Regions from separate parts of the Bacillus sp. ISL-35 genome, predicted to be linked through region 1. Evidence: a T-box and tRNA genes for the amino acid it is inferred to sense, from the RefSeq annotation. Region 1 holds a T-box; the other regions hold tRNA genes.
What was found. A T-box is a leader RNA that pairs with one kind of tRNA and senses whether it is charged. The one in region 1 lies ahead of argS (arginine--tRNA ligase), so its partner is inferred to be a tRNA-Arg.
Positions count from the first base shown of each region.

Region 2: it has a tRNA-Arg gene. The T-box ahead of argS (arginine--tRNA ligase) is inferred to sense a tRNA for this amino acid. The anticodon was not compared.
Region 3: it has a tRNA-Arg gene. The T-box ahead of argS (arginine--tRNA ligase) is inferred to sense a tRNA for this amino acid. The anticodon was not compared.

Region 1 covers NZ_JAGGQK010000014.1:240,923-251,660, forward strand. Annotated here, with positions in the region: gene J7E38_RS18885 (TIGR04053 family radical SAM/SPASM domain-containing protein) at 65-1,234, shown strand; gene J7E38_RS18890 (HesB/YadR/YfhF family protein) at 1,405-1,701, shown strand; gene argS (arginine--tRNA ligase) at 1,775-3,472, opposite strand; T-box leader at 3,516-3,729, opposite strand; gene J7E38_RS18900 (GNAT family N-acetyltransferase) at 3,769-4,245, opposite strand; gene J7E38_RS18905 (hypothetical protein) at 4,335-5,243, opposite strand; gene J7E38_RS18910 (RNA polymerase sigma factor) at 5,227-5,772, opposite strand; gene J7E38_RS24380 (OsmC family protein) at 5,894-6,163, opposite strand; gene J7E38_RS18920 (hypothetical protein) at 6,164-6,424, opposite strand; gene J7E38_RS24200 (hypothetical protein) at 6,564-6,692, shown strand; gene J7E38_RS18925 (hypothetical protein) at 6,802-7,236, shown strand; gene J7E38_RS18930 (class I SAM-dependent methyltransferase) at 7,367-8,107, shown strand; gene J7E38_RS18935 (hypothetical protein) at 8,162-8,332, opposite strand; gene J7E38_RS18940 (HIT family protein) at 8,385-8,780, opposite strand; gene J7E38_RS18945 (NUDIX hydrolase) at 8,889-9,326, opposite strand; gene J7E38_RS18950 (class I SAM-dependent methyltransferase) at 9,343-10,047, opposite strand; gene dnaN (DNA polymerase III subunit beta) at 10,070-10,738, opposite strand, start outside.
Region 2 covers NZ_JAGGQK010000028.1:19,586-30,323, reverse strand. Annotated here, with positions in the region: gene J7E38_RS23205 (GerMN domain-containing protein) at 1-211, shown strand, start outside; gene rph (ribonuclease PH) at 324-1,079, shown strand; gene J7E38_RS23195 (XTP/dITP diphosphatase) at 1,093-1,686, shown strand; gene J7E38_RS23190 (metallophosphoesterase) at 1,692-2,216, shown strand; tRNA gene J7E38_RS23185 (tRNA-Arg) at 2,338-2,414, shown strand; gene ilvE (branched-chain-amino-acid transaminase) at 2,743-3,645, shown strand; T-box leader at 3,705-3,941, shown strand; gene ilvB (acetolactate synthase large subunit) at 4,027-5,742, shown strand; gene ilvN (acetolactate synthase small subunit) at 5,739-6,254, shown strand; gene ilvC (ketol-acid reductoisomerase) at 6,293-7,315, shown strand; gene J7E38_RS23160 (2-isopropylmalate synthase) at 7,302-8,840, shown strand; gene leuB (3-isopropylmalate dehydrogenase) at 8,874-9,986, shown strand; gene leuC (3-isopropylmalate dehydratase large subunit) at 10,092-10,738, shown strand, end outside.
Region 3 covers NZ_JAGGQK010000004.1:417,272-428,009, forward strand. Annotated here, with positions in the region: gene rapZ (RNase adapter RapZ) at 1-479, shown strand, start outside; gene J7E38_RS07990 (gluconeogenesis factor YvcK family protein) at 476-1,459, shown strand; gene whiA (DNA-binding protein WhiA) at 1,562-2,509, shown strand; gene J7E38_RS08000 (HPr family phosphocarrier protein) at 2,529-2,786, shown strand; gene clpP (ATP-dependent Clp endopeptidase proteolytic subunit ClpP) at 2,852-3,457, opposite strand; tRNA gene J7E38_RS08010 (tRNA-Arg) at 3,822-3,893, shown strand; gene rpoN (RNA polymerase factor sigma-54) at 4,063-5,406, shown strand; gene J7E38_RS08020 (glutaredoxin family protein) at 5,569-5,829, shown strand; gene J7E38_RS08025 (sugar-binding transcriptional regulator) at 5,953-6,978, shown strand; gene gap (type I glyceraldehyde-3-phosphate dehydrogenase) at 7,029-8,036, shown strand; gene J7E38_RS08035 (phosphoglycerate kinase) at 8,166-9,350, shown strand; gene tpiA (triose-phosphate isomerase) at 9,485-10,246, shown strand; gene gpmI (2,3-bisphosphoglycerate-independent phosphoglycerate mutase) at 10,239-10,738, shown strand, end outside.

The DNA of each region.
Region 1 (10,738 bases):
TACATGAAAATTTTCCCGCCTACTTTATAATATATGAATAAATGATGAAAAGTAGGTGATTAAAGTGCCTGAAACAGGACATAACCTTTCCACTGGCAGCCATCCAGCTGCAATTGATTTTAACATAAACCCTTATATTGTTATTTGGGAAGTGACCAGGGCCTGCCAGTTAAAATGTATCCACTGCCGGGCTGATGCACAAAACAGGCCTGACCCAATGGAATTAAGCCCTGAGGAAGGACTGAGGCTAATCGATCAAATCCATGAAATGGGCAACCCCATGCTTGTGTTTACAGGTGGAGACTGTATGATGCGAGAAGATCTTTTTGAGCTTGCTGAATATGCGGTGAAGAAAGGCATGCGTGTGTCGATGACACCAAGCGCTACAGATAATGTAACAAAAGATAAAATGCTTAGAGCTAAGGAAGTTGGATTATCCAGATGGGCTTTCAGCCTGGACGGACCTATTCCGGAAGTACATGATCATTTTCGAGGAACTCCTGGTTCATTCAATCTGACAATCGAAAAAGTTAAATACCTAAATGAATTAAAAATGCCATTGCAGCTTAACACAGTCATCTCACGGTATAATTATGAGTACCTTGAACAAATGGCTGAACTGATGAAAGAACTCAAAGTTGTGATGTGGTACATATTTCTTTTGGTCCCTACCGGCCGAGGCCAGCTGGATGCCTGTCTGACACCTGCAGAACATGAAAAAGTGTTCCGCTGGCTGTATGAATTAAGCAAGACTGCTCCATATGATATTAAAACGACGGCAGCTCAGCATTACCGCCGTGTGGTTTTCCAACAAAAAGCCAGGGAACATAGCGTGAACAAGGATGTAATCCGGTATGAAGACACATTAACGAAAGATATGGCTTCAGTCATCGATGGCCTGAAACGTGCCCCAAAAGGTGTCAATGATGGCAATGGATTTGTTTTCATCTCTCACACAGGAGATGTAATGCCATCCGGATTGCTTCCTTTAGTTGGCGGAAATGTGCGTGAAAAGCCGTTGGCGGACATTTACCGCAACTCTCCAATCTTTAAGGACCTGCGTAATCCCGATCAATACAAAGGAAAATGCGGTGTTTGCGAATTCCGCTATGTCTGCGGAGGGTCCCGTTCAAGAACCTATGCAATCACAGGCGACTACATGGGCAGCGAGCCATTCTGTGTCTATATCCCGGAGGCAATGCGCAAAACAAAATCGCCGATATCATGCCGATAGCCCCTGTTCAAGGAGCTTTCTTTATTTAGTGTTCGGTTCTAATTCAAATCTAGAATCCTTCTTTGGACAATATTGAACCTTTTATGACATCACCTTTTACTGTGACATAAAGCACGGAAAACAATACCATCCAAGTTTTACAATAAAGTTAACGAAAGGATGGTGCAAATATGACAATCAAGATTGATCAAGAAGCATTTAAATGGTTTGAAAGAGAATTCGACACACCAAAACCGTTTCACATCCGCCTTTATCCTCAATATGCCGGGTTTGGCGACAAGAATAAAGGCTACAGCCTGGCATTTTCGCTAGAAGCTCCAGCCATTGCCGCAGAACAGCAGGAAATTGACGGAATTACATTTTATGTAGAGTCCAATGACACCTGGTTCTTTAATCAGACAGATGTAGAAATAAAGTACAGCGATACTGCCGGTGAAATATTTACAAAATACCTTGAGCATCATTAAACACACTCTATAAATAGCAGCAATCCTTGCATAAAGAATGAAGTTGAGCTCCCGGCAGGGCCAGGAGCTCTTATTACATTTCTTTTGGAGCCTTGATTCCTAAAAGTCTAAGGCCTTCTTCAAGAACAACGCTGACTGCACTCACCAAAGCCAGGCGTGCATCTTTTTCCTCATTTTCTTGCAGAATCCGTACTTCTCCATAATATTTATTGAAAGCCTGGGCGAGATTCAGCACATATTTTGCGATTTGCGATGGATCATTTTTGTCGAAAGCTCTTATAACCGTTTCAGGAAAAGCCATAAGTTCGGTGACAACGGGCCATTCAGCATTACCTTCAAGCTTGATTTCCACATCGGTTACTGAGCTTGCTGCCTTTCTTAATATGGTTTTGGCCCTGGCATTTGTATATTGCACATATGGACCTGTTTCTCCTTCTACCTTCAACATTTCCTCCAGGGAAAAATCAATATCATTCATTCTAAAATTCTTCAGGTCGTGAAAAATGATTGCTCCTGTACCCACCAGATCAGCTGTTTCTTCCTTATCTTCGAGTAGTGGATTTTTTTCCTCGATATTCTTTTTTGCCAGCTCAATCGAATTTCTAAGGACATCCTCCAGTAAAACAACTTTCCCTTTGCGCGTCGACATTTTTTTGCCATCTTTCAGCATCATTCCAAAAGGGACATGGATGATCCTATCCGCCCACTCAAAATCCATTTTTGCGAGCACAGCTTTTAGCTGTTTAAAATGAAGACTTTGCTCATTTCCCACAACGTATAAAGATGTGACAAATGTATGCTGATCATATCGATACTTGGCCGCGGCCAAATCCCGGGTCGCATACAATGTAGCGCCATCTGACTTCTTAATCAGGCATGGAGGCAGGGCAGCATCTTCCAATTGAACGACCATAGCCCCGTCCGATTCCACAAGCAGTTCTTTTTCGGCTAAAAGTTCTACGATGGGCTCCATTTTATCATTATAAAATGCTTCCCCAGCGTATGAATCAAACTCAATACCCAGCAGATCATAAATCTTTTTGAACTCTTTCAATGATTCTTCCTTGAACCATTTCCATAGTTCGAGAGCCTCTACATCCCCATTTTCAAGGCGCCTGAACCAATTTCGGCCTTCTTGTTCGAGTTCAGGGTTGATTTCTGCGGCTTCATGAAACTTAATGTAAAGGGCAAGAAGCTCCTTTATCGGACTCTCTTTCACTTTCTGTTCACTGCCCCATAGCTTATAGGCAGTAATCAGTTTGCCAAATTGTGTCCCCCAGTCTCCCAGATGGTTTATTTTAATCGTCCTGAAGCCACACTTTTCATAAATTAACGAAAGGGAATTTCCTATAACGGTTGAACGCAAATGCCCCATGGAAAAGGGTTTGGCAATATTAGGAGAGGAAAAATCAATAGTCACGATCTGTTGACGTCCACAATTACGGTCTCCGTAATGGTTTTTCTTTTCTGTAATTTCATGGAGGATTTCAGCAGCTGCTTTTGATTTATTCAAAAAAGCATTCACATATCCGCCAACTGCTTCAAAACGGTCAAAGTCAGATTCATTTCTGGACTGCAACTTATGGCTGATGTCCTTGGCAATCTCTACAGGAGACTTTCTCAGGATTTTTGCCATCTGGAAGCAAGGAAAGGCCAAATCTCCTTGTTGAAGGAATTTCGGTTTTTCGATCAAACGTTCAATATCGTTCAAAGAAAGTATTCCATTGAATTCTTGGGCGAGTAATTCAGAATATTTTTTGCCGTATTTCATAGTAGACCCACCTTTTTAAAAAATAAAAAAACTCCCGCCTCTAAAAAGAGACGAGAGCTTAATCCCGCGGTACCACTCTAATTGTTCCTGAAAAAGAACCTGCTTTCATTGATAACGGAGTTCGTTCCGGCCAACCCTACTGGTTTTCAGGGAGGCATCTCAAAAGTGCGCTTCATTACCCTGTTGCACCAGGCTTTCACCGACCCTGGCTCGCTAATGCAAAGAAGGATAACTACTCTCTTTCTCATCGATTAGATATTTTTACCATTATAAACAACAACTTTAATCATTTGCAATCATTTTTTTACCGCTAATACTGTATTAAATTCCTGGGTTGAACAATTGTTATCATTAAAGGTTTCAATATAATTTCCATCGGTATAGTCTCCTATAACCTTCCGCCAAAAACTCCTCGCTGGTTCATTCTTCTCTACCTGAAGGACACTCCATCTGCCCGGGAATTGATCAAAAAGTCTTAATGCCGCAATTCTGCCAAACCCTCTTCTGTAAAATTTCCTCATGATAAAAAATTCCAGGATGACATTAGACTCTCCGCTTTCAACCATGGCAAATCCAGCATTTTCACCTTCATGAATGATGAAGAAAGCATGGAGAATCGGGTCGGTCCAATATGGTTTCAAATCAAACGGTGCAAAACTTCCGTTCTCTTCAAGTTTGATTTCCTGAAATACTGTAAACTCGTAAATATAGAATTGAATCAGATTTTGGAGGATCGCCTCATCCTCCTGTTTCACACGTACCAAATCGATCACAAGGATTCCCCTTTTTAAAACTGAATTTTTACATATAATTATTCGTTAAAATAAGAGGAAATCCCTTTTTTCTTTACCCGCTTTCCTTTTTACTCCTCTCTGCCAGGATAAGTGTATTGATAGGTAAGCTCCTTCACATCTCTTGTTATCTTAACTATTACCATGCCATCAGCAGACTCAAAAATAAAGGATGAACCTTCTCCTCCAGTCTGCTTCCAAACATCTGTTGCCTGTATCTTAGCAAGATAATCCTTCATGTTTCGGTCCGTACCTCGGTCCCATATATATTTTTCAGTGTCCCCATTGATTTCTGCCGGCTGTAACCCTACTGGATAAGGAAGATTTCCATAGCCATGTGTAACATATAGCGGCTTTTCGTGATGATAAGGGGCTGGATTTTTGAGTCTAAGTGACCCAATAATCTGAAATATATCTGCATATTCAAGCTTTGGATAATCAAAGCTCAAATATAATGTTTCATTGCCCGCTTCCACAAAGAAGTGATACCGGAGGCTGACATCCATCATTTTTACATGTTCAATATATAATTTTGTCGGATAGGGAAAATTCTGAAGTTCATCTTCAACATTCATTGCTTTAGAACTAAGGATTTCTTTCTTTTTACCATCATTCACGAATTCGGCAAAACCAACCTTTTCAGATTCTCCTTTTTTATAAAAATCATAGCCCTCCTGACTTCTTTCACTGTATACAGTATCTAAATCCCAAGTCAGAATGAACTTCTTGACAGCCTGTGAATGACCTGCTCTGTCTTCACGTTGATCATATTTTTGAACTTGAAACAACAAGCCAGCAGATAAAAGCAGGAATAGCGACGTTAACACCACGTTTTTCAAGTCAAAAATTCTTTGCTTCTTTTTTTGTGCTTTACTATTTCGAATGGATGACCTTAAATGCATCCTCATTCGGTCCCTTTCGCTTTCACTTGGTGTTAGCTTTTTTAGCAATTCCCATTGTTCCTCAGAAAATTTGCTCATTATGTCCGCCTCCTTCCCCTATATCCTTTTTTCTTAGTGCCGCAAGTCCTCTCGATAGTGTTTTCCTGATTTTTGATTCCGAACAGCCCAGGATTTCGGCAACTTCTTTAGTGGAACATTCCTCGATTTTTTTCAGAGTGATCACAAGCCGGTAGTCAGGCTTAAGCTGTTGAATTGCTTTCAGGCTCCTTTCTACCATATCCCGGTTTTCTATATATTGTTCGATGTTTAGAGGTGATGCTATGTCTTGCCCCTCAGAAAATAACGTGAAAATCCTTCTTCTTTTCCGCCTGCGTATTTCATCCAATACGAGGTGCTTTGCAATGCTAAAAAGCCAGGTCTTTACACTCGCCCTCTTTTCAAATTTCTCAAAGGAAGTATAAGCACGCAGAAATGTATCATGAACCAGGTCCTCACAGGATTGGCGATCCCCCAGCATATAATAGATAAAACGGTAAATATCCTTATAATACAATTCATACCATTCCATGACTTTTTGTTCTTTTAAGTTATCACTAATTTTCCCCACCTCATTTTCCCCTATCTAAAAGATAGGTCGAAGAAGAATCAATAATGTGACACTTTTCCTCCTCTTTTTTCCATTATAAAGTAAAATGGGCCCTTATCTTATTAAGATAGTGGCCCATTTTTTAATCTTCTTCTATATTCCATGTATGTTCAAATTGTATGCTGCCTTTTAATGTTTGGGAAACCGGACATCCTCTTTCGAAAACATTCAACGCCCTTTCGGCTGCTTCCCTTTTACCTGCTGGAATCTTAAGCATATAATGACAACTGATCTTCGTTATTTTCAATACTCCTTCAGGTGCTTCAATCGTACCTTGCACCTGCGCCTTTACTTTATCGGGTGAAGTTGGTATTTTACGCGCCTCCAGCGCGCCTGATAGAGTGCCGACCAGTCAGCCGCCGGCAGCAGCAACAATATGGTCCAGGGTTGAAGGGTATTCCACTTCTGGATTGACACCATAGAATTGTTTTACTCCCCCATGAACACCGAATAACAAAGGTTCTTGAAAACCATCGATGTATGCTTGTTTAATTTTATTGGAAATATCCTTTTGAATTACCGTTATTTTTGTTAAGGCAATTGGTTCGGACAATGAAACGATCCCTCCTTTTTTAGTTACTATCACCATAATGGAAAGGGTATTATTTTTCAAATAAAATCCTTCTCATAAAATAGGCTGCCCTTATTTTATTTTATATGATACAAGCTGATGCTCGTCCGATATTTTTACATATGCTGTTGTTGTAAGGTTCGGATCTTACCTATCTTCTTAACAGAAGGGGGGTGGGGAGATGTTAATCACTGCTATCGTAGTACTATTGTTAGCGCTGGCTTTGGTCGTTGCTATCTTGTTGAACCAGGATGAACTTGCTGATGTCCTATACACCTGCATCGGCGAAGTAAAGGATGCTAACCAATAATGGTGCTGCTTAATCTCTTCAAATGATGTAAAACCTGAACCTTGTGTCTGGCTCCCTGGCTATACCGGAAATGGCCAGGGGGACCCATATAATGAAAGGATCGATGAGGATGAAAGAGAATGACTTAAACCTGGATATTGACATTGACCGTTTGAAAAAAGACCCCTCTTTAAATGAGGTACTTAATTTTACCAAGGCTATCTTTAAGAAGCTGCCACATGAAACAAACGGTGAGGAATCGGTATATCTGAAACCGCATGAAACAAACCGTATAAATCAAGAAAGTATTTATTCATTGTTAACAACAGCACAAAGTATCATCAATCCTGCTACTTTATCCCTTCTCTCAAATTCATTGAATCAACCAGAAAATAATAGTGACAAATCAGAGATTTCTAGCCAGGCGTTTGATCAGCTTACCTCCAGTATGAATGCTATAAAAGAGGAATTGAAACAAACGAAAATCGAGTTAGAAGAAAAAAGCCAGCGTTTGGCGGCCCTGGAGTCAGAAGTGAAATCCCTCAAACGCCGCAGAAGACGGTAATGAACAGAGAGTCCTTCATCCATATATGAAGACTCTTTTTCTAGTTTATACCCTCTGTTCATGATTTTTAAAAAGGATTTAACAGATTTTTGAAGAATACTGTCATATCATGAATTGGAGGTTTTTGATTTTGAATACTGATACTTTGACAATCAATAAGACGAGCTGGGATGAAGTGGCCCAAAACTTCTTTGGCAGAACGGCTTTGCCGGAATATGGTCCTTTTGCTCCTGACGAAAAGGAACTGAACCTATTCGGGGATTTAAATCATAAAAAAGTATTGGATATCGGGTGCGGAAGCGGGCATTCCCTGAAATACATGCACGAAAAAAATGTCGACGAGCTGTGGGGTCTCGATCTATCCAGCTCACAAATTCAGGCGGCGGCAGAATTATTACAAGGGACGAATGTCAAATTATTTCAATCTCCTATGGAAGTGAACCCTGGAATTCCTGAAAGCCATTTTGATATTGTATACTCTATTTTTGCTCTAGGCTGGACAACCAATCTGGAACAGACGCTGACTAACATCAATCATTATTTGAAGCCGGGCGGATCGTTTATTTTCAGCTGGGAGCATCCACTGTTTAGCCGGGTGCGAAATACAGAGCATGGACTTTTATTCACAAAGTCTTATCATGAGGAAGGTCCTTATGACCATGAGGCATGGAACCATCCCGCCATCATGCAGCAGCATAAGATCAGCACCTATGTCAATTCAATGATCAAAACCGGTTTTAAAATCGAAAAAATAATAGAAGAAATCAGAGTTTCCGAAGAATTATTGTCGAGAGATTCTAACAGGTGGTATAACTGGGAGAAAGTTAAGGCCGTTCCGACGACTATCATTTTTAAATGTGTGAAAAGTTAGAGACCTACTATACGATGCCAAAAGAAAAGGACTTAATTAAAAGTCCTTTTCCAGTCAGTCTTTAATGATTTTCTTTGATATAAAAAATACAGCAAGACTAATTATAAAAGCATAAAAACCATGGTAAAATCTGTTATCCCACTCAATTCCACTAGTTAGGGTCAAAATGGTTGCAATAAAAAAGGCTGAAAAAAGTCCCTGGGCACCATTTAGTTTAGTCTTCAATCTTATCCCTCCATCTGCTCAAATCCGTATAGTCCTTTAGTTTCAACCTTTACTATACTAAACTACTATTTTGGGGGCTTTGACCATTAAGCAGCTGTCCCTTCTCGTCTCTTACCCTCGAACCATAATGGACATGCCAATGCATATGTTTATTGCTTTGATAGTTTCCTACATTTGTAGAAATGGTGCAGGCCCCATATTCTTTTTCAAGCCTTGCTGCTACTTCCCTGACAACCTGGAGCACATCCTCTAGTAGATCCTTTTCCTCGGCCGTGACAGTCAAGATAGATTGTATATGTTTTTTGGGAATGACAATGATATGTACTTCATAATAAGGGCGCGTATGATAAAATGCGAGACTATGTTCCGTTTCCATGATGGTCTCCACATCCGTTTTGCCAGAAAGCACCTCATCGCAATAAAAATCTTCCCATTGATCGTTAGCCACCATTCAACACCCCTATTCATTCATCTTTCTCGTTTACTTTCAACTTCTAATAGTGCGCTTCTATGAGAAAAACTATTCCTGCAAATGGACTAAGTCTCATTTCTTTTATCAAAGATAAGCTTGAATATATTTCATATAGCCTAACTGCAAGTCTTTCGGTAAATGCTCCAAATGAAAGAACTTAAGATCGACTGATTCATGTTCATCTATTTCCAAAATCCCATCATATTCCCTTGTTGAATAAACGGTTGTAACAGAATAAAGTTCGTCTCCGTTCGCCACTTTTAAATAGTAATCAGCGCCTGAGAATACGCCTTCCAGCTTGAGATTGCCTATAATGAGCCCTGTTTCTTCCATTACTTCCCTTCTTGCTGTTTCCTCAAGACTCTCCCCTAACTCCATTAATCCGCCAGGCAGACCCCAGCCACCATCACTCCGAAGCTGCAGAAGCAATTCATCTTTCTCATTAAAAACCATGACAACTGCCCCGGGCAATATCAGTGGCCGATGGCCGGCCAGCTTTCTTAGCTCAGCAATATATTCCAAAGGTTTCACCCCATGCCTATTTTTTAAATAATCCTGCCAGCAATTCACTTGTACCAAACAGGCCTTCTTCAGTTGACTTGTCATTCATTTTCCTGAGTTCCACAACATCAAAATCACTGAAGATTCGAGTTAGTTTTTCATGTGTATAACCCAATCCGCCTCTCATGCTTTTCCCTCTGTAAACTTCCCAATCGGAAATGTCCGACCCGCCCAATTTACCTCCCTCAACAAAGCAGGTAAGCGCAAAATGGCCACCTGGCTTTAAAGCACGAGTTACCAGGTCAATATAATCCATTCTCCTGTGCGGAGGGATATGGTGAAAGCACCCTGAGTCATAGACTAGGTCGTATGAACCCTCTTTTATATCCAATTCAAAAAGATTTTGCAGGATAAAATTCACCGGCACATTTTGAGCAAGTGCCCTTTCTATTCCCCAGTTCAACCCCTCTTCAGATTGATCCACCGCGTCTACTGAAAAACCCTTACCAGCCAAATAAATGGCATTCCTTCCTGGACCGCATCCCAATTCCAATACCTTACCAGGAGTTAGTTTCTTTGTTTCCACATACTCTGCCAGATTCTCATCAGGGAAGTTTTTAAAAAAAGGGACCCCTTTGTCTCGATCAGAATAAAAAACGTCCCAATTGAATTGCCTTTTATCACTCAAAAGCTTGTCAAGCATCTCCAATAAATCATCATAGCTGTATATACTTTCTTTCATCATTTTCCTCCTTAATTTTCACTTATCCCCTCACTGGAGAGATCAACTGCAAGTGTTGTTTATCGCTGTTTGGCTTAATTACAACGGGCCTCATAGAACCCGAGAAACTCATCACAATTTCCTCATCAGGAATTGATTTAAGAGCATCAATCAGAAAACTATTATTCAATGAAATCAATATCTCGGGATCTCCTTGCAGTTCCCTGATTGGGATCGTTTCCTCTGTTTCACCTAAATCTGAAGAATAGGAAGCTACCCTAAGTCTCCCTTCTTGTGTTACATTCAATTTCACGTTGTTTCTGCTTGAGTCGCGAGTAAAAAGGCTGGCACGGTCAATAGCATTCAATACTTTCCTGGTAGATAGGATCATTGATGTTTTTGATTCGGATGGAATAATACTGGAAAGGTCAGGATAATTCCCCTCAATCAGTCTTGAGTACAAGGATAAATCTTGTGACTCAAAGACAAAGTAATGATCAGATACATGGATTGCAATGGTACTACTATCATTGAATAATCTAATGAATTCCCTTATTGTATTCAGAGGAACTATGTATGAACCGGCAATGGCTGTATCAAAATCAAGTTCACTTATTGACAAACGATGAGAATTTGTGGCTGCACATCTTATTTTGTTGTTAAGGAATGTGATCAATATCCCGGTAAGAACCTGGCGAGAATCATTTACTGA
Region 2 (10,738 bases), on a different contig from region 1:
GAACTTCAACGAATCGATTTTCGGAAGCCTGGAAGAAAAAATGATTTCCGAACATCTGCTGAATTCACTTGTACTGTCACTGACAGAACAGGAAGGTGTCAAGAGTGTAGCACTGACAGTCAATGGAAAGGCAGATGTGGTGTCAGAAAAGGGCGAGAAACTGGCTGAGCCAGTCACCAGACCTGAAAAAGTAAACACAGGTAGTTTTTAATAACAAAATTTTGATATACTAATTAAAGACATTCAAAGAGGCAGGCGTTTTTCCTGCCTCTTATTTATTGTGGTACAGGCAAATTGCCTAATCATGCTAAGGAGGGCTTTTAATGCGATACGATGGGCGAGAACCTTTACAATTAAGACCAATACATATAGAAACTGATTATTTAAAACACCCTGAAGGCTCCGTGCTGATTTCTGTAGGAGATACGAAAGTAATCTGCACCGCGAGCATTGAGGATCGGGTACCGCCTTTCATGCGCGGCGAGGGAAAAGGATGGATTACCGCTGAGTATTCCATGCTGCCTAGAGCGACAGAGCAAAGGAATATCCGTGAGGCTGCAAAAGGGAAAATCTCTGGAAGAACAATGGAAATCCAGCGTTTGATTGGCAGGGCATTGCGCGCAGTCGTGAATCTCGAGGCCATTGGCGAGCGGACGGTCTGGATTGACTGTGATGTCATCCAGGCAGATGGAGGCACACGGACAGCATCGATTACAGGAGCATTTATTGCCATGGCACAAGCTCTTGAGAAGCTGAGTAAGCAAAAGAAGCTGTCTGCCTTCCCGGTAAATGATTTACTGGCAGCAACAAGCGTTGGTGTTTTGAAAGACGGAGAAGTGGTTGTGGACCTGAATTATGTGGAGGATTCGGCTGCCCATGTCGACATGAATGTGGTTATGACGGGCAATGGAGAATTCGTTGAATTGCAGGGAACAGGGGAGGAAGCTACTTTTTCCTATAGTCAGCTGCAGGAACTGTTGAAAGCTGCACAGGAAGGAATCACGGAATTATTCGAATTGCAGAAAGCTGCACTCGGTGAGGAATTGGCAGCAAAGATCGAGGGAGCAAAAAAGCGCTAGGGGAGATCTTAAAATGGAATCAGTGATTATCGCAACAAAAAATCAGGGGAAAGCAAAGGAATTCGAAAAGCTTTTTTCGCCTAAAGGGCTCACTGTGAAAACACTGCTTGACTACCCGGAGCTTGAGGATGTCGAAGAGACAGGTTCGACTTTCGAGGAGAATGCTGTCCTGAAGGCCGAGACAATTGCCAGGGTGCTCGGAGTCAGGGTGATCGCAGATGATTCTGGACTTGAAATTGACGTCCTGGATGGTCGCCCTGGTGTCTATTCGGCACGATATGCGGGAATCAAAAAGAATGACGAAGCAAACATCGACAAAGTTCTCGATGAACTTCAAAATGTGCCAGAAAACGAACGGACTGCCAGATTTTGCTGTGCATTGGCGATGGCAGAGCCTGGCAAGGAAACTTTGACAGTTTTCGGTACATGCGAAGGAAGAATCCTTCGTGAACGGAGGGGCACCAATGGATTTGGCTATGACCCGATTTTTTTCGTCGAAAAAGAAGGAAAAGCCATGGCAGAATTGACATCTGCGGAAAAGAACAGCATTAGCCACCGTGCCAATGCCATCAGGAAACTGGATGAAGTTCTTAAGGAGCGGGAGTAAACGTTATGACTAAAGTGCTGATTGTCAGTGACAGCCATGGGTCAACAGAAATGCTGGAAGGAATCGAGAGACAGCATGGGAAAGATGTGGACCTGATGATTCACTGCGGTGATTCGGAGCTTTCCGAGAATGACCCTGCCATTGTGAATTTCAGGTCAGTCAAAGGCAATTGCGATTTTTACGGGAATTATCCTGATGATGAAGTCCACGACTTAAACGGCCTGAAAATCCTTGTGACACACGGGCATTTATACTCAGTGAAATCCACCCTCGTGAACCTGTACTATAAGGCAAAAGAAGTGCAGGCAGACATTGTTTGTTTTGGGCATTCGCATTTCCTCGGTGCTGAAATGGTCGATGATGTGCTTTTCATCAACCCGGGGAGCATCAGGCTTCCGCGCGGCCGAAATGAAAAGACCTATGCAATCCTCGAGCTGGATAAGGATAAAGCCATATTGAAGATCTTTGACTATGGTAACGGAGAGTTGTCCGACTTAAGGCAGGAGTTTTCACTTCACAAAAAAGGCTGATACTACTATAATAGTTTTCTGAGGGGGGGGCGATCTTTCCCCTCGGAAAAAAGTTTCGGTTTCTTATTGACATTTCGTTATTTGCCTAATATAATAAATCTTGTCTTTAAAAAACAACCATGTCCCAGTAGCTCAGTTGGATAGAGCATACGCCTTCTAAGCGTACGGTCGGGAGTTCGAATCTCTCCTGGGACGCCATTTAAACTACATATCTTAACTCACCTTCATGAAGGTGAGTTTTTTTTATATTTCTAGAGTCTCAAATCGAAAAAAAATTAAAAATTTATAAATGTGAATATATCAACAATGTAAGCGTATACAAATTGGTTAACAAATCAAAATTATCAAATAATTTAGAAAAAGGGTGTTGACGAGGCTGATAAATGGGCGTAAGATAATCCTCAAATATAAAAAATACAAGTTTCACCAATGCAGTTTTTGCAACAACCCATTGTGTAAAATTGTATTTTTTTTAAACTTAATTTTATTCATTTAAAGCGTCTATTCATTAAAGGAGTGTTGTGTTGTGCCCGAGCAGTGGATCTACTTAAACGGTGAATTCGTCACCAAGGAAAATGCTAAGATTTCGGTATATGATCATGGATTTTTATACGGAGACGGTATTTTTGAAGGGATACGGGTATACAGCGGCAATATTTTCAGGATGGAAGAACATATGGACCGTCTTTACCGGTCAGCTAAATCCATCATGCTGAATATGCCACACTCTAAAGAGGAGTTCACTGATCTTATAGTAGAGACAGTAGGACGGAACCAATTAAGAGATGCCTATATCCGGGTTGTCGTGTCACGGGGTGTTGGTGATCTGGGATTGGATCCCTATAAGTGCCCGAATGCGAATGTCGTCATCATCGTAGAGCCGCTCGCCATTTTCCCGAAGGAATTGTATGAGCGCGGACTTGAGATTGTCACCGTAGCGACAAGAAGAAACCGGCCTGATGTATTAAGTCCTAAAGTGAAATCACTGAATTATTTAAATAATGTCCTCGTAAAAATTGAGGCGCATCTGGCGAATGTGAGCGAGGCTTTGATGCTGAACGACCAGGGCTATGTTGCCGAAGGCTCTGCGGATAATATTTTTATCGTGAGAGGAAACACTTTCCTTACACCGCCAGGGTATGTGGGAGCGCTTGAAGGAATCACAAGGAGCGCGGTGCTTGAAATCGCCGCAAAACTAGGGTACGAGGTGAAGGAAGAACCATTTACCCGCCATGATGTTTACACGGCAGACGAAGTGTTCCTTACCGGAACTGCTGCAGAAGTGATCGCCGTTGTCAAAGTGGATGGAAGAGTCATCGGTGATGGGGTGCCAGGCGAGCATACCCAAAACATCCTGAAGGAATTCAGGGCAAGTGTTGTAGCCGATGGCATCCAGGTCTATCAGGAGGAAGCCCATCAAGTAAGTTAAATAAAATTGTTGATTAATCTTGCAAACGCAACATTACTATCTGAGTCTAATTGAATATAGATAAAGCGAAGACAGGGACAAGTAATTCAATGCAATCAGCATGCACAGAGAGCCGGGTTAGCTGGAAGCCGGTGATGCCGTATTGAATGAACTCACCCTGGAGCACCAGTTTGAAAGGAAACTAGTAAAACTGGTCGAGTGCATCGCACTTGTTATCAAAATCACGAGCGCACGCGTTATGCGTGAAGAAGGGTGGTACCGTGGAACAAGGAGATAAAGCCTTTTCCATCCCTTTGCCTGGGCAACCTTAGGCATATGGAGATGGATGGGCTTTTTTATTTTGAAAAAATACAGTGAATTCAAGTATGGGAGGTTCGATAAATGGAAGCTGCCTTGAAGGAAACAAAGGCTAAAACGAGTGAAGTGAGCGGTGCAGATTTGCTGCTTAAGGCTCTGGAAAAGGAAAACGTCGAAGTCATTTTCGGCTACCCAGGAGGAGCTGTCCTCCCGATCTACGACAAAATCTATGATTCTAAGATTCTTCATGTGCTGCCAAGACATGAACAGGGAGGAATCCATGCGGCGGAAGGATATGCGCGGATCAGCGGGAAACCGGGTGTGGTCATCGCAACTTCTGGTCCTGGCGCGACCAACATCATCACTGGCATTGCCGATGCGATGATGGACTCGCTGCCACTGGTCGTTTTCACCGGCCAGGTGGCGACAGGCGTCATCGGTACAGATGCCTTCCAGGAAGCTGACATACTGGGAATCACCACCCCGATCACCAAGTACAACTATCAGGTCAGGGAGATCAAAGACATCCCCCGGATCATCAAGGAAGCTTTTTATATTGCGACAAGCGGAAGGCCTGGTCCGGTGGTCATCGATTTCCCGAAGGATCTTGCAGCGGGATTACTGGCAGAACCGGAGTCGGCAGACCAGGAGATCCATTTACCAGGTTACCAGCCGACAATCGAGCCGAATTTCCTGCAGGTCAGGAAGCTGTCAGAAGCAGTAAGCAAGGCAAGAAGACCAGTCATCCTCGCCGGAGCTGGCATCCTTCATGCAAAGGCATCAAATCTATTAAAAGAATACGCCGAACAGCAGAACATTCCGGTTGTCCATACACTGCTGGGGCTGGGCGGGTTTCCGGCAGGGCATAAATTGTTCATGGGGATGGCGGGGATGCATGGCTGCTATACGGCCAACATGGCACTCTATCATTGTGACTTGCTGATCAATATCGGCGCCCGGTTTGATGACCGGCTGACAGGCAACCTGCAGCACTTTGCGCCAAAAGCAGCTGTCGCCCATATCGATATCGACCCGGCGGAGATTGGCAAGAACGTCCCTACGCAAATTCCGGTTGTAGGAGATGCAAGGGAAGCTTTAAAACAGCTGCTCAAGCTCGAGGGGAAACCTCCGCAACAGCAAGAATGGATCGAAACTCTCGATACCTGGAAAAATGATTATCCTTTTCATTACGAAGACAATGAAGTCCTGAAACCGCAAAAGGTCATGGAACTGCTCTATGAAAAAACGGCCGGCGAAGCGATTGTCGTTACCGATGTCGGTCAGCATCAAATGTGGGCAGCTCAATACTATCAGTTCAAAACAGCTGATCGGTGGGTCACCTCAGGAGGACTCGGGACAATGGGATTTGGTCTTCCGGCAAGTATCGGCGCACAGCTGGCAGACCCGCAGGCATGTGTAGTCGCCGTTCTCGGTGATGGCGGTTTCCAGATGTCGACACAGGAGCTGGCGGTGATTGCCGAATTCCAGCTGCCGATCAAGATTGCGATTTTCAATAATAAGGCACTTGGGATGGTAAGGCAGTGGCAGGAGATTTTTTACCAGGAAAGGTATTCTCACAGCAAAAATCCGGTACAGCCGTCCTTCGTAAAGTTGGCTGAAGCATATGGCATCAAAGGATTTGAAATCCACTCCGAAGCTGAAGCGCATGCCATCCTCGATGAAGTGCTCAATGACAATGAACCAGTGTTGCTCGATTTCAGGGTGGATGGTGCTGAAAACGTATATCCAATGATTGCCCCAGGAAAAGGAATCCACGAAATGGTGGGAGTGAGGAAATGAAACGAATCATAACGATGACGGTCCTGAACCGGCCCGGAGTCTTGAACAGGATCACCAATCTTTTTACAAAACGAAATTACAATATTGAGAGTATTTCGGTTGGCCTTACAGAGCTGGAGGGAGTTTCCCGGATAACCTGCGTTGTCCATGTGGAGAATGACAGTATGGTTGAGCAAATCACGAAGCAGTTGAACAAGCAGATCGATGTGCTGAAGGTGGCGGATATCAGCGACCAGGCGATTGTCGCCCGTGAGCTGGTTCTTGTGAAAGTGCCGGTCCTTCCGCAAAACCGGGCAGAAATCTACTCCATCATTGAACCATTCCGGGCATCGGTGATAGATGTGAGCAAGGATAGTATCATCATTCAATTGACAGGTGAAACGGAAAAAATCGAGGCATTTATCGATTTGATCAAACCATATGGAATCAGGGAACTGGCCCGGACTGGAACGACTGCATTCCCGCGGGGGAACCAGCGGCCCAGCCAGCAAAAAACATTTTCTTTTGTTTGATAAAAACCAAATTTTTTAAATAGAAAGGGAGAGAGAATATGGCGAAAATGTACTATAACGGAGATGCGAATGAGGCTTATTTCAACGGAAAGAGGGTTGCGGTTGTCGGTTATGGATCACAGGGACATGCGCACGCACAAAATCTCCGTGACAGCGGCGTGGAGGTTGTCGTTGGCTTAAGACCAGGAAAGTCATGGGAAAAGGCTGCAGAAGATGGATTTGAAGTCAAGACGGTTGCTGAAGCAGTTGCATCATCAGATGTGGTTATGGTATTGCTTCCGGATGAGAGGCAAACTGCTGTATACAAAAATGAAATTGAGCCCCAGCTTTCAAATCAGGCTTTGATGTTTGCCCACGGTTTTAATGTCCATTTTAACCAGATCGTGCCGCCGGAAACTTGTGATGTGTTGCTGGTAGCTCCAAAAGGGCCGGGACATCTTGTCAGAAGGACATACGAGGAAGGGGCAGGTGTTCCAGCGCTTTTCGCCATCCATCAGGATGTAACAGGAGAGGCAAGGGAATTAGCACTCGCTTATGCAAAAGCAATTGGTGCATTGAGGGCCGGAGCGTTGGAAACAACCTTCAAGGAAGAAACGGAAACGGATCTATTCGGGGAGCAGGCAGTGCTTTGCGGCGGGTTGACTTCGCTCGTGAAATCGGGCTTTGAAACACTTGTCGAAGCAGGATACCAGCCGGAGCTGGCCTATTTTGAAACAATGCATGAGCTGAAGCTGATCGTTGATTTGATGTATGAAGGCGGATTGGAAGGAATGCGCTATTCCATCTCTGACACGGCGCAATGGGGCGATTTTGTCAGCGGGCCGAGAGTGGTCAATGACCAGGTGAAAGCGGAAATGAAAAAAGTTTTGACAGACATCCAGGAAGGAACCTTTGCAAAAGGCTGGATTGCAGAAAATGAAAACAACAGGCCGGTCTTCAATGCGATCAATGAAAAAGAAAACAGCCACCAGATTGAAGAGGTGGGAAGAGAACTGAGAAAGATGATGCCGTTTGTCAACAAACAAAAGCAGAGAGAAGTGGCTGCCAGTGCGAAGAATTAAAATTTTTGATACGACATTGAGGGACGGGGAGCAATCAGCGGGAGTCAATTTGAATTTCACGGAAAAACTGGAGATTGCCAGACAGCTTGAGCGGCTGAATGTCGATATCATCGAAGCCGGATTCCCGGCCGCTTCCAAAGGAGATTTTGCCTCGGTTGCTGAAATTGCCCGCGAGATCAAGGGCTGTTCAGTGACAGGCTTGGCACGATCGGTTTTGACGGATATTGACGCTGCCTGGGAAGCGTTGAAACATGGAGTGGAGCCAAGGCTGCACCTTTTTATCGCTACCTCGCCGATCCACAGGATTCACAAGCTGAAGCAGACAAAAGAAGAAGTGGTCGAAACGGCGGTAAGGACAGTCAAATATGCAGCAGCCAAATTCCCGGTGATCCAATGGTCTGCTGAGGACGCATGCCGCACCGAACTTGATTTTCTTGCAGAAATCGTGGAAGAGGTAATCCAGGCAGGGGCGAAGGTCATCAATATTCCTGACACTGTCGGATATATTTCGCCACAGGAATATGGACAGATTTTTACTTATTTGCGTGAGCATGTTCCTTCTATTAGTAAGGTCGAACTCTCTGCGCATTGCCACGATGATCTTGGGATGTCCATTGCCAACTCCCTTGCCGCTGTATCTGCAGGTGCTTCCCAGGTGGAAGGAACCATTAACGGAATTGGCGAGCGGGCCGGGAATGCAGCACTCGAGGAATTCGCTGTTGCACTCCATATCCGGAAAGATTTTTACGGAGCAGAAACAAGGATGAACTTGAAGGAAATCAGCAGAACGAGCAGCCTTGTCAGCAAGCTGACGGGAATGGCTGTTCCAGCGAACAAAGCGGTGGTCGGACGGAATGCATTCGCACATGAGTCGGGAATCCACCAGGACGGTGTGCTGAAAGAGAAAACGACTTATGAAATCATTTCTCCTGAGCTGGTTGGCTTACAGAATAATTCAATGGTTCTCGGAAAGCATTCAGGTCGCCATGCTTTCCGTAACAGGCTGAATGAAATCGGGCTATCGGTGCCGGATCATGAGATCAATCACTTATTCTCAGTTTTTAAGGAACTGGCAGACCGGAAAAAGGAAATGACCGATGATGACCTTGCAGCCATCATCCTCGAAGAAAAACTATCAAAAGAACAGCAGTATTACCGGCTCGATTCCATTCAGGTACAGTACGGGACCAACCAGGTACCTACCGCAACGGTCACCTTGTCTGGCTGTCAAAATGAAAAGATCCAGGAGGCATCTACAGGTTCCGGAAGTATCGAAGCTTTATATAATACGCTTGAAAAATGCGTGGAAGAAACAGCGAGTTTGCTAGATTACCGGATCCAGTCTGTCGGAGCGGGCAGGGATGCTCTGGCACAGGTATATGTAAAACTGGAATTCGGGGGAATCGAGACAAGCGGAAGAGGTCTCGCACAGGATGTGCTTGAAGCTTCGGCGAAGGCGTATTTGAATGCTGTCAATAGAGTCCTTTATATGGAAGAAACAAAGAAGGTTGCCGTAAACGGCTGATCAACAACTACTAAAATAGTGGAGGCGAGTGTAATGGAAAAAAGGATCGCGATCCTGCCAGGAGATGGCGTAGGCAAAGAAGTAAGCAGGGGGGCGGTCACCATCCTCCAGGCAGTAGCTGAGCTTTTTGGACACAAATTCCAATGTGTGTATGGGGAAATTGGCGGTGCAGCCATCGATGAATATGGAACCCCGCTTCCAGAACACACCCTGGATCTCTGTAAAGGCAGCGATGCTGTACTATTAGGAGCAGTAGGCGGCCCGAAATGGGACCGGATGCCAGGGCATATCCGCCCCGAAAAGGGATTGTTGAAAATCAGGAAAGAGCTGGGGTTATACGCAAATGTCCGGCCAGTCCAATACTACTCCAGCATTTCCGGTGTATCTCCGCTTCGCAAGGAAGTCGTCGAGGGAGCTGACATGGTGGTCGTCAGGGAACTGACAGGCGGGCTTTACTTCGGGAAGCCGAGTGAGCGGACAGTCCAAAAGGGTGAAGCTTCCGTAGTGGATACTTTGTTTTACCAAAAAAATGAGATGGAGAGAGTCATTCGCTACGCGTTCGAGCTGGCCGCCACGCGCAGAGGCAAGGTCACTTCTGTGGATAAGGCCAATGTCCTGGAATCAAGCCGAATGTGGCGGGAAACAGCTGAAGAAATCGCGACAGAGTTCCCGGATGTGAAGCTTGAACATATGCTTGTGGATAACGCAGCGATGCAGCTGATCAAAAATCCTCGGCAGTTCGATGTTATGGTTACGGAAAATATGTTTGGAGATATTTTAAGCGATGAAGCTTCAGTGCTGACCGGATCCCTTGGCATGCTGCCGTCAGCCAGCGTTTCAGTCCAGGGACCATATTTATATGAGCCGATCCATGGTTCGGCGCCAGATATCGCCGGAATGAATGCTGCCAACCCAATCGCGATGATCCTTTCAGCTGCGATGATGCTGAGAATGTCCTTTGGGCTGGATGAGGAAGCAGAAGCAGTCGAGAACGCCGTGAAGCAGGTCCTTGAATCAGGAAGCAGGACACGGGATATCGCTGTTTTGGGAAGCTTCCCGGTCACCACCGAACAAATGGCCGAAGAAATCAAAGCGGCCCTGCTCGATAATGAAGCGATTTTCAATATCATGGGCGCTTATGCTTAAAAGAGTAGTAATGATCTAACATCTAGCGTGTCAGCTTAAACCAATTGTTGTTAAAAATCCTTGGAAAGAAAAATCTATCTTTAAGCACAAATGAAAGGGGAGGGTATTTTGGGAAAAACGATCATTGAAAAAATCTGGGAGAAGCATGTCGTCCATATGGAAGAGGGCAGGCCGGACCTATTGTACATCGACTTGCATCTTGTCCATGAAGTGACCTCCCCACAGGCATTTTCAGGGCTGAGGATGAAAAATCGGACAGTAAGGAGGCCTGACCTGACATTTGCGACGATGGACCACAATGTTCCGACCCTTAATCGCCGGGAGATCAATGACAAGGTTGCCAGGAACCAGATGGACACATTAAGGAATAATTGCGAGGAGTTTGGCATTCCGCTCGCTGACCTTGACAGTCCGGAACAGGGAATCGTCCATGTCATCGGGCCAGAGCTCGGATTGACGAAGCCAGGAATGACCATCGTCTGCGGAGACAGCCACACATCGACACACGGAGCCTTCGGTTCACTTGCCTTTGGGATTGGAACAAGTGAGGTTGAACATGTTCTTGCTACGCAAACGCTCTGGCAGACAAAACCGAAAACATTGAAAATCGAAGTTTCCGGTTCGCTCGGTCCTGGAGTCAGCGCCAAAGATGTCATCCTTTTCATCATCAGTCAATATGGCGTCAAATTCGGTACTGGATATGTCATCGAATTTTGCGGCGATGTGATCAGGAATATGTCGATGGAAGAAAG
Region 3 (10,738 bases), on a different contig from region 1:
GCAGAGCACAGCTTATTTATAAAACAACAGGCATGAAACCAAAGGACCTCCGCGAAAAGATCCTTGAGGAATTCTCGGTGAACAAGAAGACGATTTTTACCGTGAATGTGATGTCCTTTGGGTTCAAGCATGGAATACCGATCGATGCCGACCTCGTTTTCGATGTCCGCTTCTTGCCGAATCCGCACTATATTGATCATATGCGTCCAAAAACTGGTCTTGATGAAGATGTGTCGACATACGTTTTAAAATGGAACGAAACTTCCAAGTTCCTTGAAAAGGTGACAGACCTTTTGAGTTTCATGCTTCCGCATTATAAGCGGGAAGGCAAGGCGCAGCTCATCATCGCCATCGGCTGCACGGGAGGCCAGCATCGTTCCGTTGCTCTTGCTGAACATATCGCCAAATATTTCGAGAAAGACTATCATACCCGCGTGACACACCGTGATATCGATAAAAGGAAGGGACTTACGACATGATGACAGATGGACTGCCAAGAATCGTCATCATCGGAGGCGGAACAGGCCTCCCAGTCCTGCTCCGGGGCTTGAAGAAGCATCCGGTCGACATCACTGCGATTGTCACAGTGGCTGATGATGGCGGAAGTTCGGGCCGCCTGCGTGAAGATATGCAGATTCCTCCTCCAGGCGATATCAGGAATGTCCTTGCTGCCCTTTCGGATGTGGAGCCGTTGATCGAGGAAATGTTCCAGCATCGTTTCAACACATCCAATGAGTTATCGGGACACTCGCTAGGCAACCTGATCCTTGCGGCGATGACGTCGATTACCGGCAATTTCGTCCATGCGATCCAGGAGATGAGCAAGGTGCTGAATGTGCGCGGAAAAGTCCTGCCGGCAGCAAACAGGAGTGTCATGCTGAATGCGGTAATGGAGGATAACAGCATTGTCAGGGGCGAATCGAAAATTCCTTACTCGGGTAAAAGAATCAAACGGGTTTTCCTGAATCCTGAAGGCGTTAAGCCGTTGCCTGAGACGCTCCAGGCGATCAGGGAGGCGGATTTGATCGTCATCGGACCAGGCAGCTTATATACAAGTATCCTGCCAAACCTGCTCGTGAAAAAGCTTGGCAAAGAAGTGTGCAAAGCGAAGGCACGCAAGGTGTATATCTGCAATCTGATGACCCAGGCAGGAGAGACGCATGATTTTGCTGCAAGTGACCATATAAAAGCGATCTATGATCATATGGATTGTGCTTTTATCGATACAATTTTGGTAAACAGTGAGACCATCCCTCCGGATGTCGAACTTCGCTACAAGGAAGAGCTTGCCCAGCCTGTCGTTTTTGATCTGGACCGGCTGAATTCTTTAGGCGTCGAGGTCGTCCAGGATGAAATCGCAGAGCTTGATGGCAATGTCATCAGGCATGATACAAAAAAAGTTTCAGAAATTTTATATTCTATGATAATAGATGAAACCAAAAAGAGGTATAACGCGTAAATATAGGATGCAAGCGTTTGTCTCGAGAAAAAGGTTTAAAAAAGATAGCTGCTGCGCTTGCGTGAACAAGGGCGCAGCACCATATAACCAGGGGGTGAAGAGGTGTCGTTCGCTTCGGAAACAAAAAAAGAACTCACGAATATTGACGTGAAGGGCTGCTGCGCCAATGCGGAACTGTCCGCTTTGATCCGGATGAATGGTTCCCTTTCCTTCTCTAATCGCAAACTCATCGTAGACGTACAGACTGAAAATGCCGCGATTGCCAGGCGAATCTATACCCTGATCAAGAAAAGCTATCAGGTACAGGTGGAGCTTTTGGTACGAAAGAAGATGCGGCTGAAAAAAAATAATGTTTATATTGTCCGCCTGAAGGAATCAGCCAGAGAAATTCTGGAGGATTTAAAGATTTTAGGAGAAGGCTTTGAAATTAACCATGAAATTTCACATGAATTAGTGAAAAAGAAATGTTGTAAGCGTTCTTATTTAAGAGGGGCTTTCCTTGCAGGAGGATCGGTGAATAACCCGGAAACATCCTCCTATCATCTTGAGATTGCCTCGATGTACCAGCAGCATAATGATTCATTATGTGAGTTGATGAACACCTTCGGACTGAACAGCAAAACGCTGGAACGGAAAAAAGGCTTCATCACCTATCTGAAAGAGGCGGAAAAAATCACCGAGTTTTTGAACATCGTCGGTGCGCACAATGCATTGCTGAGATTCGAAGATATCCGGATTGTCAGGGATATGAGGAACTCGGTCAACCGTCTTGTGAATTGTGAAACGGCTAACTTGAATAAAACGATCGGCGCCGCATTAAGGCAGGTGGAGAATATCCGATTTATAAGGGATACAGTCGGCCTGCAAATTTTACCGGAGAAGCTGAGGGAGATTGCCCAGCTTCGTGTCGATTACCAGGATGTCACCCTCAAAGAGCTGGGCGAAATGGTCAGCGGGGGAAGTATCAGCAAATCAGGAATCAATCACCGGCTGCGAAAAATTGATGAGATAGCAGATAAACTGCGTGCCGGGCAAACCATAAATAAATAGGGCTAGAGGAGGAAAAGCAATGGTTGAAAAACAAGTGGAAGTCAAATTGAAAACTGGGCTGCAAGCTCGCCCTGCCGCATTATTCGTGCAGGAAGCAAACAGGTTCTCATCCGATATTTTTCTAGAAAAGGATGGGAAAAAAGTAAACGCGAAGAGCATCATGGGCCTAATGAGCCTTGCTGTAAGTGCCGGCGCATCAGTGAACCTGATCGCCGATGGAAATGATGAAGAAGAAGCCGTGGCGAAACTGGCTGAATACATCCAGAACGAGAATTAAGTAACAAGGTTTCTGATAAGAACACAAAAAACTCGCTCCCGTTAAAGAGCGAGTTTTTATTTCGATTATTTATCCTTCTTTTCTTCCAATACATTACGAGTGATGATCTGGTCAACAAGACCGTATTCCTTCGCACGCTCAGCTGTCATGAAGTTGTCGCGGTCAGTATCTTTCGCGATGACTTCAAGCGGCTGGCCAGTACGCTCGGAAAGAATTCCATTTAGCTTTTCACGAAGGAAAAGGATACGCTTCGCAGCGATTTCAATTTCAGTCGCCTGTCCCTGTGCACCGCCAAGTGGCTGATGGATCATGACTTCCGCGTTTGGAAGTGCATAACGCTTGCCTTTCGTTCCGGCAGCCAGAAGGAATGCACCCATGGATGCAGCCATACCGATACAGATTGTCTGTACATCCGGCTTGATGAACTGCATAGTATCGTAGATTGCCATACCGGCAGTGATGCTGCCGCCCGGGCTATTGATGTAGATGGAAATGTCTTTTTCCGGATTTTCAGCTTCCAGGAAAAGCAGCTGGGCTACGATTGAGTTGGCAACATTGTCATCAATGCCGCTTCCCAGCATAATGATGCGATCCTTTAAAAGGCGGGAATAAATGTCATATGCCCTTTCGCCCCGATTCGTTTGTTCAATAACTGTAGGAATCAAGTTCATGTTTGTTTTCCTCCTTTAACGTAAGATCATTTCACCGCTTTAAGAAAAAGGCATTACAGCCCTTTTTTAAAGCAAATGACTGCCCTTAAATAGACAGATTGCAGGCTGGCATAAACTGGTTCGTTTGCCAGAACACCTATGTAGTTTAATGATACACGCATGGTCAATAAAGGTCAAACGAATCGCTTTTAAAGCCTGCATAAACTGTTCGACAATATATATATTCCAATTTACTGTACCGTATCCATCTTACCCAAGATTGTCATTTTTAAACAAAGCGCTGGCATTGCTGACAAAAAATCATCCTTGCAAACCGTGAAAACTTATCCTATAATAGGTAAGCGTAACGCCAACTTCCAAACATGCCCTCGTGGTGCAACGGATAGCACGTAAGATTCCGGTTCTTGAGATGTGGGTTCGATTCCTGCCGAGGGCGTTACCAAAATGCTTCTGCGCTTTTTGCGCGGAGGCATTTTTTGCTTTATAGGAAATTACTAAATCTGAATGAGGTTCTTGCGCTTTTTTTTCGTATGGATACCATGCCAAATTCTTTCCATACACCAAAGCTTGTTTATCATGTAAAATGAGGGCAGGGGTGATCTTAGATGGATTTGAAAGCTGGATTGTTTCAAAAACAGACGTTGAAATTGGCAATGACTCAGGAGCTGACCCAGGCAATTGCGCTCTTGCAGTATTCAGCGCAGGAGCTTGCGGCGTTTCTTGAAGCTAAATCGATGGAAAACCCCCTGCTGCAAGTAGACTTTAAAAATATTACTCATTTTGATTCGAATATGGATCGTAAGAGGAAGACGACAAAAAGGACGTTCGAACGGGACCAGAAGAATTTGATTGAACAAATTGGTTCTGGCGAGAGCGAAACGCTTGAAGAATACCTTCATGCCCAGCTGAATTCCTTAAAAGCATCACCTGAAGAGAAATTGATTTTACCAGTGTTGATTGAAAACATAGATGAAAACGGTTACCTGAAGATGGGTCGCGATGATCTTGCAAAAAGGTTTGGTGTGGATGAAGAAATCATTGATTCCGCCTATTTCAAGCTGCAATCATTGGATCCCGCCGGTATTGCGGCCGGAGACCTTCAGGAGTGCCTGCTGCTCCAGCTTACAAGGCAGAAGCGGACACCAGCCAATCAGCTGGCCATCACGATCATCCGTGACCACTTCCTTCTCTTCGCGGAAAAAAAGTGGAAAGCACTCGCGAAAATACTAAATATAGAATTGAAGGATATCCAGAAGGTCCATGACGAGATCCAGAAGCTTAACCCAAAACCAGGATCTTCTTTTCAGCGTGGAAAGCCGGCCTATATTGTTCCCGATGTAGTGGTGAAGCGTGTAGGAGAAGATCTTTCCGTAAGTGTATATGATGCCTTGATTCCGAAAGTCTCTTTTAACGATGGCTATTACCGGCAGTTATCACAGCATAAGGATCAGGAAGTCAATAAATTCCTCCAGGAAAAGCAGGGGGATTACCAGTGGATCCGCCGCAGCCTCGAACAACGAAAGGAAACACTTATGAAGGTGTCGATGAAAATCATCGAAAAACAGCCGGACTTTTTCCTGATAGGTCCTTCCCATCTGTACCCGATGACGATGAGGGAGGTGGCGGATGAGCTGGAAATCCACGAATCAACCGTCAGCCGGACTGTACGTGAAAAATACATGCAGACACCATGCGGAACCTATGAATTGAAATCATTCTTTACAAGTGGGGTGGCCACCACCGAGAACGACCAGGCCTCATCGCAAACTGTAAAGGCGGCAATCGAGAACTATATAAAGGAAGAAGATAAACGAAAGCCGATTTCCGACCAGGCTATTGTTGAAATGCTCAAGGATCGTGAAGGGATGGTCGTCTCGCGGAGAACGGTCGCGAAGTACCGTGACCAGCTGGGGATTCCATCCTCATCGAAACGGAAGCGGTTTGATTAGATTTTATTTGTTTGTTTGGTAAAATGGATGATATTTCCGTTATGCAATAAAGGGCCTTAATTTGCGAATAAACTTCTTTTTTGCGAATAAAGCCTCTGACCTTGCGAATAAAACCATCTGTTTGCGATTAAACCCCATTCCAATCATTAAAAGGAGCCAAAAATGAAAAAAACAGTCAAACTATACTCTCGTCCGCGCTGCCACTTATGCGAAAACGCGCGCGAGACTCTCGAAGAACTCCAGCAAAACTGGAATTTTACAATAGATGAGATCAATATCGACCTTGATGACGAGCTTGTTGAGAAGTATGGGATTATGATTCCGGTTATCGAATTGGACGGGGAAGAGCTTCAATACGGAATCATTAACAAAAAGTTCATAAGTGAAGCGTTTTCACGAAAAAAGCTTGAGTTTATTGGTTGATTAAGGTTTTCACTCCTGTTAGAATGAAATCTGTAGCAGGGGTGATTTTTTTTACCGCAAGTGGGACATAATATGTCTTGGCGGGACATTTGACGTCCATCACTTACAAAGGAGAATATCAACATGGACTTATCGCTCATTGATATTCAAAAAAGAATATTGCCCGATTTATTGCAAGTTATGCAAAAACGATACCTCATCCTCCAATACATAAACGTGATGCAGCCTGTTGGCAGGAGAAACCTTTCGGTCAGCCTGAATTTGACTGAACGGGTTTTGCGTTCTGAGGTAGAGTTTTTGAAAGACCAGAATCTGATCTCGATGTCGGTTTCGGGAATGACGCTGACCAAAGAGGGAAAAGATATACTGGAAAGTCTTGATAGAGTAATGCGGGACATAATGGGTATAAACACATTAGAGCAACAGCTCCAAAAGCGCATGGGTATTCGAAAAGTCATTGTTGTTCCAGGGGACAGCGACAAGTCGCCATGGGTGAAAAGCGAGCTGGGGCGTGCGACAGCCGATAGTATGAAAGAGTTCCTCCAAAGCAAGAATATCATTGCGGTAACTGGAGGTTCGACGATGGCGGCTGTGGCGGAAAGCCTGACTCCCGACTTTGGCGAAAAGGATTTAGTGTTCGTGCCGGCAAGGGGTGGAATCGGCGAGGATGTCAAGAATCAGGCAAACACGGTTTGCGCGATCATGGCGGACAACACGAATTCCCGCAACCGGGTCTTTTATGTACCTGACCAGGTCAGCACCGAAGTTTACAAGTCCTTCATTAAAGAACCGCTGATTTACGAAGTATGGAATTTAGTCAAATCAGCAAGCATGGTTTTACATGGTATTGGAGACGCTATTACAATGGCGGAACGCCGCAATACCAGCCCTGAGGATTTGCAGAAAATCCTTGATGGAAAAGCAGTCGGCGAGGCTTTTGGCTATTATTTCAATGAAGAGGGTGAAATCGTCCACAAAGTGCTGACGATTGGCCTTCAGCTGGATGATCTCGCAAATATAGGCAATATTATCGCGGTTGCCGGCGGACAGTCGAAGGCAAAGGCAATCAGGGCCTATATGAAACAGGCACCCTCCTCGACCATCCTGGTCACGGATGAAGGAGCCGCTAAAACATTGTTACAAGGGTAACACCTTAATATAAACAACACCTTTTATAGGAATCAAAGGAGGAAATACTCATGGCAGTAAAAGTTGGTATTAACGGATTTGGACGTATTGGACGCGTAGTTTTCCGCGCGGCATTGAAGAACCCTAATGTGGAAGTAGTTGCAGTTAACGATTTAACTGATGCAAACATGCTTGCTCACCTTTTAAAATATGATACAGTTCACGGAACATTGAACGAAGAAATCACAGTTGACGGTGACTACCTTGTAGTTGACGGCCACAAAGTGAAAGTACTTGCTGAAAGAGATCCAGCTCAACTTGGCTGGGGCGACCTTGGCGTAGAAGTAGTAGTAGAATCTACTGGCCGTTTCACAAAGCGTGCTGATGCTGCTAAACACCTTGAAGCAGGCGCGAAGAAAGTTATCATTTCTGCTCCAGCTTCTGACGAAGATATCACAATCGTTATGGGTGTTAACGACGACAAGTACGATGCAGCGAACCACCATGTAATCTCTAATGCATCTTGTACAACAAACTGCCTGGCTCCATTTGCGAAAGTTCTGAACGACAACTTCGGAATCAAGCGCGGTATGATGACAACTGTTCACTCATACACAAATGACCAGCAAATTCTTGACCTTCCGCACAAAGACTACCGTCGTGCGCGTGCAGCTGCGGAAAACATCATTCCTACAACAACTGGTGCTGCAAAAGCAGTTTCTCTAGTATTGCCTGAACTTAAAGGCAAATTGAACGGTGGAGCAATGCGTGTTCCAACTCCAAACGTTTCACTAGTTGACCTTGTTGCTGAGCTTGAAAAAGACGTAACAGTTGAAGAAATCAATGCTGCATTCAAGAAAGCTTCTGAAAACGAACTTAAAGGTATCCTTGGATACAGCGAAGAGCCACTAGTATCAAGCGACTACAATGGCTGTGCAAACTCTTCTACAATCGATGCACTTTCAACAATGGTTATGGAAGGCAGCATGGTAAAAGTTATCTCTTGGTATGACAACGAGTCTGGCTACTCTAACCGTGTAGTTGACCTGGTTGATTTCATCGCTAAAAAAGGTCTGTAAGCAAATATTGGATTAACCATCCATTTACGACTATAATGTAGTGGGATGAAAAGGGGAGCGGGGTAAATTCCCTCTCCTCTTTTTCTGCTTAATCGCGCATATGCGCCATTTTAAAGGAGGTCTCTAGCCTTGAACAAAAAGACAGTAAAAGATGTGGATGTAAAAGGAAAACGAGTTTTTTGCCGCGTTGATTTCAACGTGCCGATGAAGGATGGACAGGTTACGGATGAAACAAGGATCCGTGCAGCGCTGCCAACAATCAAGTACCTGGTTGATCAGGGTGCAAAAGTCCTTCTTGCAAGCCACCTTGGCCGTCCAAAAGGGCAGGCTGTTGAAGAATTGCGTTTGACTCCAGTAGCAAAGCGTCTGTCTGAGCTGCTAGGCAAGGATGTAAAGAAAACAGATGAAGCTTACGGCGACTCTGTAAAATCTGAAATCGACAGCATGAACGAGGGCGATGTCCTGCTTCTTGAGAATGTCCGTTTCTATCCAGGCGAAGAGAAAAATGATCCTGAACTTGCAAAAGCATTTGCTGAGCTTGCAGATGTATATGTGAACGATGCATTCGGAGCTGCACACCGTGCCCATGCTTCAACAGAAGGCATCGCTAAGTACATTCCAGCTGTTTCAGGCTTCCTGATGGAAAAAGAGCTTGAAGTACTTGGAAAAGCATTGTCAAACCCAGAGCGTCCATTCACAGCAATCATAGGCGGCGCGAAGGTAAAAGACAAAATCGGCGTTATTGACAACCTGTTGGAAAAAGTAGATAACCTGATCATCGGCGGCGGACTGGCTTATACATTCGTAAAAGCACAGGGCCACGAAATCGGCAAATCTCTTTTAGAAGAAGATAAAATAGAATTGGCTAAAAGCTTCATGGAAAAAGCAAAGGCAAAAGGCGTGAACTTCTACATGCCAGTTGACGCAATCGTTGCCGACGATTTTTCTGCGGATGCAAATACAAAGGTCGTTCCGATTGAAGAAATTCCTGCAGACTGGGAAGCTCTCGATATCGGACCGAAGACAGCTGAAACTTACCGCGATGTCATCCAGAAGTCCAAACTGGTTATCTGGAACGGACCAATGGGCGTATTCGAAATCGATAAGTTCGCAGAAGGAACTAAAGCTGTAGCACAAGCATTAGCCGATGCAAGCGATACATATTCAGTCATCGGCGGAGGCGACTCTGCAGCAGCAGTCGAGAAATTCGGACTTGCTGAAAAAATGAGCCACATCTCCACAGGCGGCGGAGCTTCCCTCGAATTCATGGAAGGCAAGCAGCTGCCAGGCGTTGTAGCATTGAACGATAAGTAAGATTTTAATTCGGAGCGGTGTTGCAGCAGTGCAAGGGTGCGGATCCTGATGACTGTTGCCCCGCCCGCTATGTAAGACCCAACATCTAGAATGTAATTTTTAAAGTAACAGCAATCTTGAAAGGAAGTGTCAGCATGCGAAAACCAATCATTGCAGGTAACTGGAAAATGCATAAAACGCTGCCTGAAGCAAAAGATTTCATCGAAAAAGTAAGCGGACTTGTTCCATCAAAGGACAATGTTGAATCTGTTGTCTGTGCTCCGGCTTTGTTCCTTGGTCAGCTTGTCGAGCTAACACAGAATTCAGACGTTGAAATCGGCGCACAAAACATGCACTTTGAAGAAAGCGGTGCTTTTACAGGCGAAGTAAGCCCGAAAGCGTTGCAGGACATCGGTGCGAAATACGTCATCATCGGCCACTCTGAACGCCGTGAAATGTTCAATGAGACGGATGACACAGTTAATAAGAAGACATTGTCTGCATTCAAATACAATCTGACTCCAATCGTCTGCTGCGGCGAAACGCTTGAACAGCGCGAAAACGGCGAAACAAACGAGTTTGTCGGCGGCCAGATCAAAGCTGCGCTTAACGGACTTACTGAGGAGCAGGTAAAACAAACTGTCATCGCCTACGAACCGATCTGGGCGATCGGAACAGGCAAATCTTCCACAGCTGAAGATGCGAACGAAACTTGCGCTCACATCCGCAAGGTGGTTGCAGAGCAATTTTCACCAGAGGTGGCTGAAGCAGTCCGTATCCAGTACGGCGGAAGCGTAAAGCCAGCTAACATCAAGGAATACATGTCACAGCCTGACATCGACGGCGCTTTGGTCGGCGGAGCAAGCCTTGAGACAGATTCCTTCTTGCAGCTATTGGAGGCAGGTAAGAATGAGTAAAAAGTCACCAACAGCATTAATCATTCTGGATGGCTTCGCATGCCGGCCTGAATCGAAAGGCAATGCCGTTGCGCAAGCGAAAAAGCCGAATTTTGACCGCTATTGGAACAGTTTCCCGCACGCGAATTTGACGGCAAGCGGCGAAGCGGTCGGCCTTCCAGCGGGCCAAATGGGTAACTCTGAGGTAGGCCACCTGAACATCGGTGCCGGCCGAATCGTTTACCAGAGCCTTACACGCGTGAACATTTCCATCCGTGAAGGCGAATTTGAAAAGAATGAAACCTTCCTTGCAGCGATCAAGCATGCAAAGGAAAAAGGCACCGCCCTTCATCTGATGGGTTTGCTGTCTGACGGCGGAGTGCACAGCCATATTGAGCATATGTTTGCTCTATTAAAGCTTGCAGCTGATGAAGGCCTGACTAAGGTCTATGTACATGGCTTCCTTGACGGCCGTGATGTTGGCCCGCAAACTGCGCCAGGCTATATCAAACA